DNA from 3 places in the Pseudoclavibacter sp. CFCC 13796 genome. Region 2 is predicted to be linked to each of the others. Evidence: riboswitches for the same ligand, from Rfam matches in the RefSeq annotation. Region 2 holds a riboswitch; each other region holds the start of a gene.
The links. Region 2 has a riboswitch for thiamine pyrophosphate ahead of F8O07_RS10070 (TenA family protein). Riboswitches for the same ligand answer to the same signal wherever they lie in the genome.
Positions count from the first base shown of each region.

Region 1 (4,735 bases), on a different contig from region 2:
ATGTGTGGAGAGTACCTCATGCGCTCGATCGGTCTTCGGCGGGTCGATATATCATCTCGTGGTTCCGAGGTGAGCCGGTCGTGCTCGGCTTAGACTGCAGACATGAGCACGAACCGAGAGAAGGATCCCGGGCGAAGGGCCCGGAAGGAAGCTGGGCTCGATGCTGATCTCGAACAGATCTGGCAGGATGAGTCCCCGATGACTGCACAGAGCACCGACTTCGCCGACCAAGTCGACGGAGAGCTCGGCACGCGTCGTCGCGCTGGATCGAAGCACAACGATTCGGCTGCCGTCTCTGAGAGCTGACCTGAACTCTCACACCGGTGGTGGTGTCTCACAGCGTGGACGCCGCCACCGGTTCTCTGCGCCCGGCGCCGCTCAGTCGCGTTTGGCGATGGGGGCGTAGCGTGCTCCGGTGACGCTGCAGAGGTCGTCTGGCGTCAGCTCGACGTCAAGCCCACGCTGACCGCCGGAGACCAGCATGGTCTCGATGGCGCGGGCGCCGTCGTCGACGAAGATGGGCAGCCGGCTCTTCTGCCCCAGCGGACTGATGCCGCCGACCACATAGCCGGTGCGGCGCTGTGCCAGCTGAGGATCGGCCATGTGGCACCGTTTGACTCCCAACGCGTGCGCCATGGCCTTGAGATCGAGTCGCGCATCCAGACTCACGACGCCGACTGCGAGATCCTGACTGCGCGATGCAGCACCGTCGATCTCGACGACCAGCGTCTTGAAGATGCGGTCTGCAGGCAGATCGAGCTTGTCGACGGCTTCGTCGCCGAAGTGTCGGTCATCGGGGTCATGCTCGAAGCCGTGCAGCTGATAGGCCACTCCGGCACGGTCGAGGGCACGGGTCGCCGGCGTGGCCGACCCGTGCCCTCTGTGCGCTGCCATCTGTGTCGATCTCTTTCGCGTGTCTCAGCCGGCGATCGACGCCTGGTAGATGCTCTCGATGGCGGCGTCGAGCGTCTGGTTGAACTCGTCGTCGCTCTGCTGTGCGGTGAGACCCTCGGTGAGGGCGCGGCTGAAGCTGGCGATGACTCCCGGATTCTTGGCCAGCAGCGCGTTGGCCTCGTCTCGGCTGTAACCACCTGAGAGGGCGACGACGCGCACGACGCGGTCGTGGTCGACGAGAGCGGAGTAGAAGCCGGCCTCGGTGGGCAGTGAGAGCTTGAGGGTCACGTTGCGCCCCTCGGGCAGCGCATCGAGGTGCTGCAGAATCTGATCGCGCAGAATCGACTCGGAATCGGCCTTGTCGGCTGCGGTGATGTCGACCTCGGGCTCGATGATCGGCACAAGCCCGGCGTCGAGCACCTGATCGGCCAGCTCGAACTGCTGGTCGACGACGGCGATGATGCCCGACTCGTTGGCCTGTTTGATCAGCGAGCGCTCTTTCGTGCCGAAGACCTCGTTCGCGTTCGCCTTGTCGAGCTGCTGCTGCAGCGTCGGGATCGGTTTGAGCACCTGCACGCCGTCTTTGAGCTCGGCGAGCCCTTTGTCGATCTTCAGGAACGGCACGATGCCCAGCTCGTTCCAGAGGTACTTCGCGCTCGGGGCCCCGTTGATCTCACGGTCGACCGTCTGCTCGAAGAGAATCGCGCCGAGCACACGTTCGCTGGTGAAAGCAGGGCTGGTGATGATGCGAGTGCGCAGCTCGTGAATGAGGTCGAACATCTCGGTCTCATTGCGGTACTGTGATTCGTCCACTCCGTAGAGACGCAGCGCCTTGGGCGTGCTGCCTCCGGACTGATCGAGCGCGGCCAGGAAGCCGGCACCGGTCGAGAACCGCTCGTACTGTGCATCGAACACTGATGACATGGTCACCGCTTTCTTTGTTTGGTCAGCAGGGTGCCGTCGTGCGACACGACGATCATTATCTCACGCTGTGACGAGCTCGGGCAGCGGTGGCAGCGCCGAGCGCAGCTCGCGAGCGGCGGCCTCGGGGTCGTCCGCCTGGGTGATCGCACGTACGACGACGATGCGGCTCGCCCCGGCGTCGAGCACCTGCTCCAGGGTCTCGGCGTTGACGCCGCCGATGGCGAACCACGGCTTGGCATCGCCACGGCTCTGCGTATGCACCTGTCGCACGGCGTCGAGGGTGACCGGGGCCCGACCCGGTTTCGTGGGAGTGCGCCAGACCGGCCCGATGCAGTAATAGTCAGGATCGCCCAGACGCGCCTGCTCGGCCTGCACTCGCGAATGCGTCGACAGACCGACGAGCGTGCCGTCAGGCAGCAGCGAACGGGCGTCGGCGACGCTGAGGTCGCGCTGCCCGACGTGCAGGATGTCGGCGCCGGTCAGCGTGGCGACGTCGGCTCGGTCGTTGGCGGCGAAGAGTCGCCCATGTCGGCGCGCCGCAGCCGCGAGCAGCTCGAAGTACTCCAGCTCATCACCGGCGTCGAGATGCTTGTCGCGCAGCTGAATGATGTCGACGCCTCCGCGGTAGGCGGCGTCCACGAACTCGTCGAAGTCTCCGGTGCCCAGTCTTGCGTCGGTGCACAGATACAGCTGCGCCTGCTGCAGCATGCTCAGTCGCCATTCTCGGGTGCGAGGTGTGGCGTGCGGGTCGGTGGAGCGGTCAGCGTGCTGAGACTTGACGATCATGCGTCCAGTGTACGAACCGGGCGGTACAATTGCCCCACATGAGCACGGGAGCCGAGAACTCGGCTGAGAGTGCGCGCGATTCACCAGGCCGAAACAGGCCGGTGATCGTGTGCAGACCGTCGACCTGATCCGGATCATACCGGCGTAGGAAGCGAGCAGAATGAACAAGCATGTCATCGTCATCGGTGCCGGCGTCGTCGGCCTGGCGACCGCGTGGCGACTGCATCAGCGCGGTCACGCGGTGACGATCGTCGATCCGGCGCCCGCTTCGGGCGCGAGTCATGCGGCGGCCGGGATGCTCGCCGCCGTGAGCGAGTACGCCTTCGAAGAAGAGAGTCTGCTCGCGCTCTCCGTGCCGGCCGCGCGTCTCTACCCGCAGATCGTCGCCGAGCTGGACCAGGCGACGGTGGTCGGCACCGGTTACCGGTCGACGCCGACCATCGTCGCCACCGCCGACGCCGCCGATCGCGAGCTGCTGCGAAGCCTGCGCGCCCAGCAGCTCGAACTCGGGCTCGACGTGCAGGATCTCACCTCACGAGAGGCCCGTGCGCTTGAGCCGCTGCTCGGCCCGGGCATCAGCGGGGCGTTCCTGGCCCGCGACGACCACCAGATCACCCCGCGACGTCTCGCAGGGGCCTATATGTCGGCCCTCGAAGTGTGCGACGACGTGCATGTGGTGCCGGAACGCGCCGTGGAGCTGCTCTGGCGAGACGAGCGGGTGGTCGGCGTTCGTCTCGAACCGAGCGAACGTCGAGAAGGGCCGGTCACCCATCGCTTCGACGAACAGCCCGCGTGGCCGTCGAGCGAGGTCGTGGCCGACGTGCCGCCGGCGAGCCCGACCCCGAGCGTGTCGGCGCAGCAGGTCATCGAGGCAGACGAAGTCGTGGTGGCCAACGGCCTGGAGAGCCCGAGGCTCGGCGGCCTGCCGCGAGGTCTGGTCTGGCCGATCCGCCCGGTGCACGGCGACGTGCTGCGTCTGCGCACTCCGGAGCGGCTGCGCCCGCTCACCACTCACACGATCCGCGGCCTCGTCCACGGCCGCAGCGTCTACATCGTGCCGCGCGAAGACGGAACGGTCGTGATCGGGGCGACCGAACGCGAAGACGCTCGAGACGCCGTGCTCGCAGGCAGCGTGTTGCAGCTGCTTCGCGACGCCCACGAGCTGCTGCCGGCGGTCGACGACCTCGAACTCATCGAGGCCACTGCTCGTGCCCGCCCCGGCACACCGGACAACGCGCCTCTGCTCGGCCGAGTCGCCGACGGGCTGCTCGCCAACACCGGCACCCACCGCCATGGCATCCTGCTCAGCGCTCAGAACGCCGTCGTGATCTCCGATCTCGTCGACGGCACCGCCGCAGCATCCGACTGGCAGGCGTTCGACCCCTGGCGCTTCTCGTCAGACGATCGATCCGAGACCCCCACAGGAGCATCCGCATGACACAGATCATTCTGAACGGCGAGGCCGTCGAGACCGAGGCCGACTCGGTGCTCGCCCTCGTGGCCGAACGAACCGGCACCCCGCTCGCCGCCGACGGCCGACCCGTCGACGGCTCGCGGCTCGGCGTCGCGGTGGCCGTCGACGAGACGATCGTGCCGCGCGGCCGCTGGGCGCAGACGGTGCTCACACCGCAGGCCCGCATCGAACTCGTGACCGCGAAACAAGGAGGCTGAGATGGCTGACCACGACGATGACGATCTCTTCGAGGTCGCGGGGCGGTCGTACCGTTCGCGGCTGATCATGGGCACCGGCGGCGCACCCAGCCTCGACGGGCTGGAACAGGCGCTGCTGGCCAGCGGCACCGAGCTGACCACGGTCGCGATGCGACGGCACACCCCTTCGGCGGGGCCGAGCCTGTTCGACATCCTGCGGCGCAACGACATCGAGGTGCTGCCCAACACGGCCGGCTGCTTCACCGCGCGTGAGGCCGTTCTCACCGCTCAGCTTGCGCGCGAGGCGCTCGAGACGAACCTGGTGAAGCTCGAGGTCATCGCCGACGACCAGACGCTGCTGCCCGACGGGCTCGAACTCGCCGACGCGACCGAGCAGCTGGTCAACGACGGGTTCGACGTCATGGTCTACACCAACGACGACCCGATTCTGGCACGCCATCTCGAGCAGGCCGGTGCCGCG
Region 1 covers NZ_WBKD01000001.1:1,362,953-1,367,687, forward strand. Annotated here, with positions in the region: gene F8O07_RS06005 (alpha/beta fold hydrolase) at 1-2, opposite strand, end outside; gene ybaK (Cys-tRNA(Pro) deacylase) at 379-894, opposite strand; gene F8O07_RS06015 (fructose bisphosphate aldolase) at 919-1,818, opposite strand; gene thiE (thiamine phosphate synthase) at 1,879-2,604, opposite strand; TPP riboswitch at 2,639-2,772, shown strand; gene F8O07_RS06025 (FAD-dependent oxidoreductase) at 2,765-4,042, shown strand; gene thiS (sulfur carrier protein ThiS) at 4,039-4,275, shown strand; gene F8O07_RS06035 (thiazole synthase) at 4,277-4,735, shown strand, end outside.
Region 1: another riboswitch for thiamine pyrophosphate. It lies ahead of F8O07_RS06025 (FAD-dependent oxidoreductase); the one in region 2 lies ahead of F8O07_RS10070 (TenA family protein).

Region 2 (4,735 bases):
ATCGAACGCACGTTGCCCTCGTGCAGCAGCTGCTTCACCTGATCGAGCAGCTGCCCGCCGGTGACTTTGAACTCTTCGAAACGGGTCATGAGGTTCCTCTCGTTGCGAAAGTCGTACTGCTTTCATTGTGTCAGGCAAGGCAGATGGATGCTCGCCACAGCCCTCTCGCCTGCTGTGCATAGACTGAGAGTCGTGCAGCATCTCACGCTCAGCATCGCTCTGCTCCCCATTCTTGCCGTCGTCGCGACGCTCATCACCCGCTTCATCGGACGGATCGCGCCGGTGCCGCTGCCCGCGATCGAGATCGTGCTGGGCGTGATCGCCGGGCCTGCGGTGCTCGGGCTCATTCAGCCGAACGAGATGATCTCGGTGCTCTCCGAGCTCGGCGGCGCCTTTCTCTTTCTGCTCGCCGGCACCGAGATCGACGTGCGCGCGATCACCGGCCGACCGCTGCGACGAGCGGCAGGTGCCTGGGTGATCTCTTTCGCCGTGCTCTTCGCCCTCGGCTCGGTGGCGGCCGGAGCCTCCGTCGCCCCGGTCGTCGCGATCGCGCTGTCGTCGACCGCCGTGGGCATGCTGCTGCCCATTCTGAAGGACGCCGGAGATCTGGGGTCACCCTTCGCGACGTCGGTCGTGGCCAACGGTGCGGTCGGAGAGTTTCTGCCGCTGATCATGATGTCGCTGCTGCTCTCGGGGCGCACGCTGAGCACGTCCCTGCTCGTGCTCGTCGTCTTCGCCGTGATCGCCGTGTTTCTGCTGTGGCTGGCGAATCGCATTCCGCATGCCCGACTGCACCGGTTCATCCGCGAGACTCAGCACACCAGCAGCCAGTTCGCGCTGCGCCTCGTGATCATGATCATGGGCGTCCTGATAGCCCTCGATCTGCTGTTGGGCATCGACACCCTGCTGGGCGCGTTCACTGCGGGCATGGTGCTGCGCGTGCTGCTCTCGGACGCCCCGCACGAGGATGCCGCATTCGTCGAATCGAAACTGCAGGGCATCGGCTTCGGGCTGCTCGTGCCAATCTTCTTCATCAACGCCGGCCTCGGCTTCGATCTGCAGGCGCTGTTCGCATCACCGATTCTTCTGCTCATCACCGTGAGTTCGGCGCTCGCGCTGTTCGTCGTGCGCGGCCTGCCCGGAATGCTCACCGCGGCACGAGACTCCTCGGCCCGGTCACGGTTTGCACTGGCTGCGTACACCGGCACCGCACTGCCGATTATCGTCGCAGCATCCACACTGGCCGTCTCGCAGCAGATCATCGGCAGCGGTCTGGCAGCCGCACTGATCGGCGGCGGCCTGCTCTCCGTGATCATCGGACCCGTCGTCGGCGCCACGCTGCACAAGGCCCAGGGGCAGACGAGCGCAGGCGGTCAGCGCGGCGACGCGGCGAGTGCCTCCCGAGATGAAGACCCGGGAGACACTCCGTTCGTCACCACGCTGGGCTAAACTCAGGCGGCGCCGAGCAGAGACTCGGCGAAGCCGGCGACCCGTGTGCGCAGGTCGTCGATGCGCTGCTGACGCGCGGCGAGCACGTCGTATCCCTTGTAGAACGCCGGCGGGTCGTTGCGCACGTTGTGCGAGCACTGAAAGTCGTCGCAGATCAAGGTGCCGACGGTGTCGCCACGGCGCCCCGCGGCCCCGGCGCGCTTCGCGCTCCAGAGCATGACCGGGTTCGGCAGCCGCACGTCACGACACCAATGGCACATGGTCGGTGTGCGAGGGGCAGCCGCGGCACGCGTCAGCAGCACGCCGACCGGGTCGCCGTCGAGTCGTGGCAGCACGACATAGGCGCGTCGCGCATACTTCGGGTCGCGCCAGCCCAGATAGTCGAGCTGCTGCCAGTCTTCGTCCGTGAGTGCGGCGAAGTCGTCGCGAAATGTGAGCTCTTTCGTCTCTCGCCGTGAGGCGTTGACGAACGAAGAGCGGATGAAGGATTCGGTGAGAGTCTGCATGAGTATGCCTTTCACGGCGCGCGGCATCGCAGAGACGCCGCTTCGCCGGGAGAAATGGTGAGTGAGTGATCAGGGTCGCTCGACCGCCGCGCCTGGCCGGATGTCAGGCACGGTGGGAGCATTCGCGCTAATCGTCGTCGGCGAGTGCTTCGCCGACGACCTCCTCGCGCTGTGCATACAGCTCTCGGTAGTTCACGCGGACAGTCTACTCAGATGCTCCCGCGGCGCGACGCACCAGCTCACGCACCTGAGTTTCCACCGCATCGTTCCAGGCCGCGAGGGCGAACGAGGTCGGCCAGATCGCACCGTCGTCGAGCTGCGCGTCTTCGCTGAAGCCGAGCGTCGCATACCGAGTGTCGAACTTGGACGACGGCTGCAGGAACACGATGACTTTGCCGTCACTGGCGTACGACGGGAACCCGTACCAGGTCTTGGCCTCGAGATGCGGAGCCTCGTCGGCCACGATCACGTGCAGACGCTGCGCGATCACCGCGTCGAGGCCGTCGAGCGCGTCGATCGCCGCGAGGCACGCCTCGTATTCGCGCGCCCGCTTCGCCGCGCCTTTGACGCCGCTGATCGAGCGCAGCTCTTCGGCGCGCTGGCGCATCGCCGCGCGCTCGCTCGCGCTGAACCCGTCGGTGTGGTCTGTGTCTGCCATGTGCGGTCTTTCTCTCGGGACGTGCTGCCAGCGTAATCGAGCCGCCCTGCGCCTGCTGCTACGCTCTTCAGTACCACACGGGTGCCCCGGTCACGGGGCTGAGATCGGGCTGCTGACGCCTGCGACCGTCGAACCTGTCCGGGTCATGCCGGCGAAGGAAGAATGGGAGTCATTCATGCACGCAACCACCACGCACGATCACAACGAGACGTCTGCTGCCCGCGCGAGCGGAGCATCCGCCGGAGAACGCTTCACCGACTCGCTGCGCGACGACAACGCGGCCAACTGGCAGGCGGTCGTCGGGCACCGCTTCGTCTCGGAGCTGTTCGACGGTTCGATCGACGACTCGGTGATGTGCCGGTATCTGATTCAGGATCACCGCTTTCTCGACGGCTTTCTGGCTCTGATCGGGGCGGCTGTGGCCAGCGCCGACACGTTGGATGCGCGGCTGCGGCTCGCCGCGTTCGCCGGCGACGTGGCGGGCGACGAGAGCACGTACTTTCTGCGCTGCTTCGCAAAGTTCGGGGTGAGCGAGGCCGACCACGCGAAGATTCCTGACACTGCGGCCACTGCCGGATTCAAACGGGTCTTTCGCGATGCCGCGGACACCCGGAACTACACCATCATTCTCTCGGTGCTGATGGTGTCGGAGTGGTCGTATCTAAGCTGGGCGATGCGGGCACCCGAGCAGGCACCCGCAAGCTTCGTGCATGCAGAGTGGATCACGCTGCACGACAACCCGCCGTTCAGACAGCTGGTCGAGTTTCTGCGCAGCGAACTCGATCGTGTCGGCCCGGCCCATGCCTCCGAGGCTCGGGAATTCTTCGGACGCACGGTGCAGCTCGAGCTCGACTTCTTCGATCAGTCGTACGAGCTGCGGTGACCTGCCGACTGGTGGACTCTGGCGCATACGACAAGGGCTGGTGAGTACCAGCCGGTGAGCGAGTACTCCCGCTGAGTCAGAACGGAGCGAGCTTCTGGGGCGAATCAGCGTATGTAATCGTTCTGCGGCCCTGTCTCGCACTCTTTGAGATCCTGAGTTTGCCGCAATGTCGAATCTCAGGGGACGGGTTAACCTCATCGTCCTCGGGAGTCAGAACTCGGAGGTGAGTGCTGTCAGCATAGACTCAGAGCATGGTCTTTCGACGTCCGGGTGCATGGATCTCGACTTTGGGCGTGACCGTCTGTGCGTCGCTCAGCCTCACTGGATGCGGCACCGCATGCTCGGCCGTCGGATATATGCAAACACTGACCGTTCATGTCGAGGACGAAGCCGGGGCAGTGCAGAAGGTGCGGGTCTGCGGTGGAGGCAATTGCCCGGATGACGCAACACTCGACGTCGATCCGAACATCGTCAGCGCCGAGAAATCCTCAGACGAGGTAGCCGTCTGGACTGCGACACTGAGTTATCCCGAGGAACCCCTGCTTGTCCAGCTCATCGGCAGCGATGGATCTGTGCTCGAGGAGAGGCTGGTCTCGCCAGACTGGCGACTGACCGGCGGGAACGAGCGTTGCGGCGGACCGGCTGCCGCTGAGGTCACCCTGCGCCCGTGAGCGGCATCCCATAGCCATGACTCTGATGCCTTTATACGGGCCATGACCGGTGAGTTTTTCAGCGGCAGAGCCTGGGCTGCATACTGCAGCTCGACTTCTTCGATCAGTCGTACGAGCTGCGGTGATCTGCAGTCTGGTGGGCTCTGGCACATGCGACACAGACTGGTGAGTACCAGCCGGTGAGCGCTGGCCGGCCAGACCTTGTGAGTGTTGGCAGGTCGGGCCCCGGCCGAGAAATGCAGAAGGTCGGAAACCCAATTGGGTTTCCGACCTTCTGCGCACCGCGTCGGCGCATCTGTTGCGGGGGCTGGATTTGAACCAACGACCTCCGGGTTATGAGCCCGGCGAGCTACCGAACTGCTCCACCCCGCGGCACAAGAGATAACAGTAGCACCAATGTGCGTCTGCGTCCACCCTGCGCCGGTTCGGGGCTGACTCGTCCACCTCTTTCCCCTTTTCTTTCCGCATCGAGACATGGCAAATGTCGGCCTGTGGCATCCAGACATGGAACTTGGCATGGATCGATGTCTCAGGCGTGCATTTCCCATGTCTGGATGCGGGGATGGCT
Region 2 covers NZ_WBKD01000002.1:239,056-243,790, forward strand. Annotated here, with positions in the region: gene F8O07_RS10050 (DUF4342 domain-containing protein) at 1-89, opposite strand, end outside; gene F8O07_RS10055 (cation:proton antiporter) at 193-1,449, shown strand; gene F8O07_RS10060 (FBP domain-containing protein) at 1,452-1,955, opposite strand; gene F8O07_RS10065 (hypothetical protein) at 2,161-2,613, opposite strand; TPP riboswitch at 2,681-2,792, shown strand; gene F8O07_RS10070 (TenA family protein) at 2,789-3,496, shown strand; gene F8O07_RS10075 (hypothetical protein) at 3,790-4,167, shown strand; tRNA gene F8O07_RS10080 (tRNA-Met) at 4,466-4,539, opposite strand.

Region 3 (4,735 bases), on a different contig from region 2:
GACAGCGATCGATCCAGCTCCGATTGGTGCGTACGAAACGCCGCAGCTCGAACTCGCGCATGCCTGCCGGAGCCGTCAGCACCACAGAGCTGAGCGTGCCCAGAGCACTCTGGGGTGCACCGCCCACGCGCCCCACTCTGAGGCTCACGCGCCGCACGGGGCGACGACGAAGCACACAGACCAGGTCGTCGACCTGCAGCAGTTCGTCGCGTGTGCCGCGCTGCGTCACCATGGTGCCTTCTGCCCTCGCTCGTCTTTTTCGGTCGCGCTGACTCTACCCTGACCGGCCGACACCGATCCCGACCCCGACCCCGACCCCGACCCCCGAGCAACGCAAGATTCAGTGCACCGAGAGCCGACAGCCTCCTCGGGTCTACACTGGCCGGATGAATCAGCTGCGTCGGTATGCCGTGCCGATCTTTCTTCCAGCTCTGCTCTTCGCGACCGCTGAGGCCTGCCTGGTGCCTGTGCTGCCGGCCAGAGCGGTCGAGCTCGGAGCCGACACCGCCCTCGCGGGGCTCATCGCCGGCATGCTGATGATCGGTCAGGTGATCGGCGATCTGCCCAGCAGCTGGATGGTCGCTCGTCTCGGCGAGCAGCGCACGATGATCGTGGCGGCTGCCCTCGGCGCAGCCGGCGCCGCGGTTGCCGCAGTGGGATCGTCTGTGACCGTGCTGCTGGTCGGCACGCTGCTGGTCGGCATGGCCGCTGCCGCGTTCAACCTCGCCAGACACGCCCTGCTCACCGAGCTCGTGCCGGTCTCACATCGAGCCCGTGCCATGTCAGTGCTCGGCGGCACCGTCAGAGGCGGCCTGTTTCTCGGCCCCATGCTCGTCGCACCCCTGATCGCATGGTTCGGCAGCACGTCGGCTTTCGTGGCCAGCATCGCGCTCAGCGTCGTGGTCGCCGTGCTGCTGGTTCTGATGCCCGACCCTGAGACACTGCTGCGAGCTGGCCTTCCCGCCGAGGCACCCACGTCTGACGTGCCGGCCGCAGATCAGTCGCACGATGCCCACGCCTCCGACACCACGGCATCCGCCCCATCGCTGTGGCAGACCCTCGTCAGCTCGCGACGCGTGCTCGCGACCATGGGGCTGGGAATCGCCGCAGTGCAGCTGCTGCGATCCAGCCGCCAGGTCATTCTGCCGCTCTGGGGCACGCACATCGGCGCAGACACCGAGACCATCGCGCTGATCATGGGCATCGCGGGTGCCCTCGACCTCGCGCTCTTCTACGTGTCGGGCCAGCTCATGGATCGCTTCGGGCGGCTCTGGGTCGTGCTGCCGACGCTGCTCGGTCTGGCGGTGACACACCTCGCGCTGCTGCCGGTGCACGGGCCGTGGGGGCTGCTCGTCACGGCGAGCCTGATGTCTCTGGCCAACGGCCTCGGATCCGGCATCATCATGACCATGGGCGCGGATCTGGCGCCGGAGCACCACCCGGCGGCGTTTCTGGGAGCCTGGCGTCTGGTCGCAGACGCCGGCAGTGCAAGTTCGCCGCTGATTCTCTCCGGCCTCGCCGCCGCCGCAGGAATCGCGGCCTCTGCCGCGGTCATGGCCGGTCTGGGCGTCGTCGGAGCCTGGCTGCTGTGGCACTTCACGCCGAAGTTCCTGCCTCCGGAGCTCTCCGGTCGCGGTCGGGTCTGACGCCCGCCGGCTCGTCTGGAGTCGCACCGCTCGGCCGGTCGTCGTGAGCGCGCACGCACCTCTCGCTAGCATGGAGTCACCCTTTTCAGATGGATGAGAGACCGAACATGCCAGACTCCCCCGCGCCCGCTCAGCAGTCGTCGTCAGACGGAGCGCCTGCGCTCCGCGTCGAGACCTGGATCGACCTCGCCTGCCCGTGGAGCTACATCGGGCTGAGCAATCTGCTCGCAGCGGTGCAGCGCTTCAGCGAAGAGCGGCCTGAGAACCGTGTGCTGCTCGGCCTGCGCAGCTACGAGCTCAACCCCGATGCAGATGACGCAGACGCCCGCAGTGCGGCGCAGCATCTGGCCGACATCAAGGGCATCACGGTGTCTCAGGCCCAAACCGAGCTCGACCGAGTGACCATGGCCGCCGCCGACGCCGGGCTCGACTTCCACTTCGACGTGCTGCAGCAGTCGAACACCGGTCTCGCCCACGAGCTGCTGCACGCGGCCCGTCTCGACCATCGGGAACGCGAAGTCGCACTGGCACTGTTTCACGCCCACTTCAGCGAGGGCCGCCACATCGGTCGTCTCGAGACGCTCGAGGAGATCGCCAGTGAGCAGGGCCTCGATGCCGCATCGATCAGTCGCGAGCTGACCACGCATTCGCATACGGGCGAGGTGCAGGCCGACGAACGACGCGCCGCCGAGCTCGGCATCTCATCAGTGCCGTTCTTCCTGTTCAACGATCGCTTCGGCGCCTCCGGTGCGCAGCCGGTCGAGGCCCTGCTCGAGGTGCTGCACGAGGTGCAGACGCGGGTCGGCGCCGACGCTCGCTGAGACTGACCCTCCGGGGTCGCAGGCGTATACTCTGGGCGTGTGACACGGGGTGCCCCGAACGGGGGCTGAGAAGAGACCCGTCGAACCTGCTCTCGTCAGCACGAGCGAAGGGATCGTCCAAATGACCGTCAACCATGCCGCATCACGCCCGGAGAGCATCCGCGTGCCGCGCATCCTCAGCATCGCAGGCACCGACCCCACCGGCGGCGCCGGGGTGCAGGCCGATCTGAAATCGATCTCGGCGATGGGCGGCTACGCCATGGCGGTCGTCACCGCGCTCGTGGCGCAGAACACCCGGGGTGTGCGCTCGGTGCACCTGCCGCCGGTCTCTTTTCTGCGCGAGCAGCTGGAGGCTGTGTCTGACGACGTGGAGATCGACGGCGTGAAGATCGGCATGCTCGCCGACGCCGACACCGTCACGACGGTGAAGTCCTGGCTTGACGAGGTGCGGCCGCCGATCGTGGTGCTCGACCCGGTAATGGTGGCCACCAGCGGCGACCGCCTGCTTGCCGAAGACGCCGAGGCGGCCGTGCGAGATCTCTGCCGCAGTGCCGATCTGATCACCCCCAACGTTCCGGAGCTCGCGGTGCTCGCCGACGCGTCTGAGGCACAGACGTGGGCGGATGCCGTGGCTCAGGCCCGACTCGTCAGCGCACGCTGCGATACCGTGGTGCTCGTCAAAGGCGGGCATTTGGTCGGCGATCGCGTGCACGACGCGCTTGTCGACGCCCGGTCTGACCCTGAGGGGTCGCCCGTGCCCGACGGGCTCTTCGAAGCCGACGCTCCGCGCGTCGACACCGACTGCACGCACGGAACCGGATGCACGCTCTCTTCGGCCATGGCGACTCGCCTCGCCGCAGGCGACGACTGGCCCACCGCGCTGATCACGGTCAAGGCCTGGCTCACCCGGGCGCTGCGCAGCGCCGACGCTCTGCACGTCGGGCAGGGTCACGGCCCGGTCGATCACTTCGTCGACCTGCGCTGAGGCTCGACGCCGAGCCAGTCGCGCAGAGATGGTTCAATGGCGCAGCGATGGTTCAGGAGCCCAGCGATGATTCAGTAGCGCGGCAGCGAGGGATCGACCGTCTGCACCCAGCCCATCGTGCCGCCCACCACCTGCCGCACGTTGGTGCGTCCGGAGTCACGCAGCATTTCGAGCGCCTGCGTCGAGCGCGCACCCGTCTTACAGACCAGAATGACCTCGCGTCCAGGCGACACGTCGAAGGCCCGGGCACGGATCTCGTGCTGCAGCCGGGCCAACGGCAGCAGCCGCGCGCCCGGAATGTGCACGAGGTCGAACTCGTCCGGTTCTCGCACATCGATGAGATCGAAGTCGATCTCGCCGGCGGCTCGTCGCTGCAGCAGCGACTGCAGATCACGAGCCGTCACACTGGACCCCTGTGCCATGCCCGGCGTGCCGCAGAGCTCGACGTAGTCGGCCTCGAGATCGTGCACCCTGACCCGGTCGGGGTCAGGCGTCAGTCGCAGCTCGCGCCATCGGCCCGCTGCCGCGTCGAGCACCTGCACACGGTTGACCAGAGGCTCGCCGATGCCGGTGATGAGCTTGATCGCCTCACCGGCCATCACCGTTCCGATCATGCCCGGCAGCACGCCGAAGACTCCCCCTTCGGCGCAGGAGGGCACCTCGCCGGGCTCTGGCGGCTCAGGAAAGAGGTCGCGGTAGCACGCGTCGATGCCGAAGACGCTGACCTGTCCCTCATAGCGCAGAATCGATCCCCAGACCACCGGTCGTCCGGCGATCTCTGCCGCGTCTGCCACAAGGTAGCGGGTGGCGAAGTTGTCGGCACCGTCGACGACGAGGTCGTACTCGGCGAAGAGGCGCAGCGCATTGTCTCGATCGAGCCGCACGGCATGAGCCTCGAGGTTCACCAGCGGATTGATGCGCGCCACCGTCTGCGCCGCCGAGGTCACTTTGAGCTCGCCGATGCGGTCGACGCCGTGAATGACCTGCCGCTGCAGATTCGACTCGTCGACCCGGTCGTCGTCGACGACGCCGATCGTGCCCACGCCGGCCGCTGCCAGATACTCCAGCACCGGCGATCCGAGACCGCCTGCGCCGATGACCAGCACACGAGCGGCCTTCAGCCGACGCTGCGCTGCCTCGCCTGCCCCGGGCAGAATGAGCTGGCGGGAGTACCTGCGTCGCTCGTCGTCGGTGAGCACGGGCAGCTCGTCGAGAGACTGGAGCCTCTCGACGAACGATGCGATGTGATCGACGCCACTCACAGGTCGGGCCGGCCTTCGACA
Region 3 covers NZ_WBKD01000001.1:1,367,990-1,372,724, reverse strand. Annotated here, with positions in the region: gene F8O07_RS06060 (M48 family metallopeptidase) at 1-232, opposite strand, end outside; gene F8O07_RS06055 (MFS transporter) at 387-1,646, shown strand; gene F8O07_RS06050 (DsbA family protein) at 1,754-2,467, shown strand; TPP riboswitch at 2,503-2,598, shown strand; gene thiD (bifunctional hydroxymethylpyrimidine kinase/phosphomethylpyrimidine kinase) at 2,589-3,452, shown strand; gene moeB (molybdopterin-synthase adenylyltransferase MoeB) at 3,524-4,714, opposite strand; gene F8O07_RS06035 (thiazole synthase) at 4,711-4,735, opposite strand, start outside.
Region 3: another riboswitch for thiamine pyrophosphate. It lies ahead of thiD (bifunctional hydroxymethylpyrimidine kinase/phosphomethylpyrimidine kinase); the one in region 2 lies ahead of F8O07_RS10070 (TenA family protein).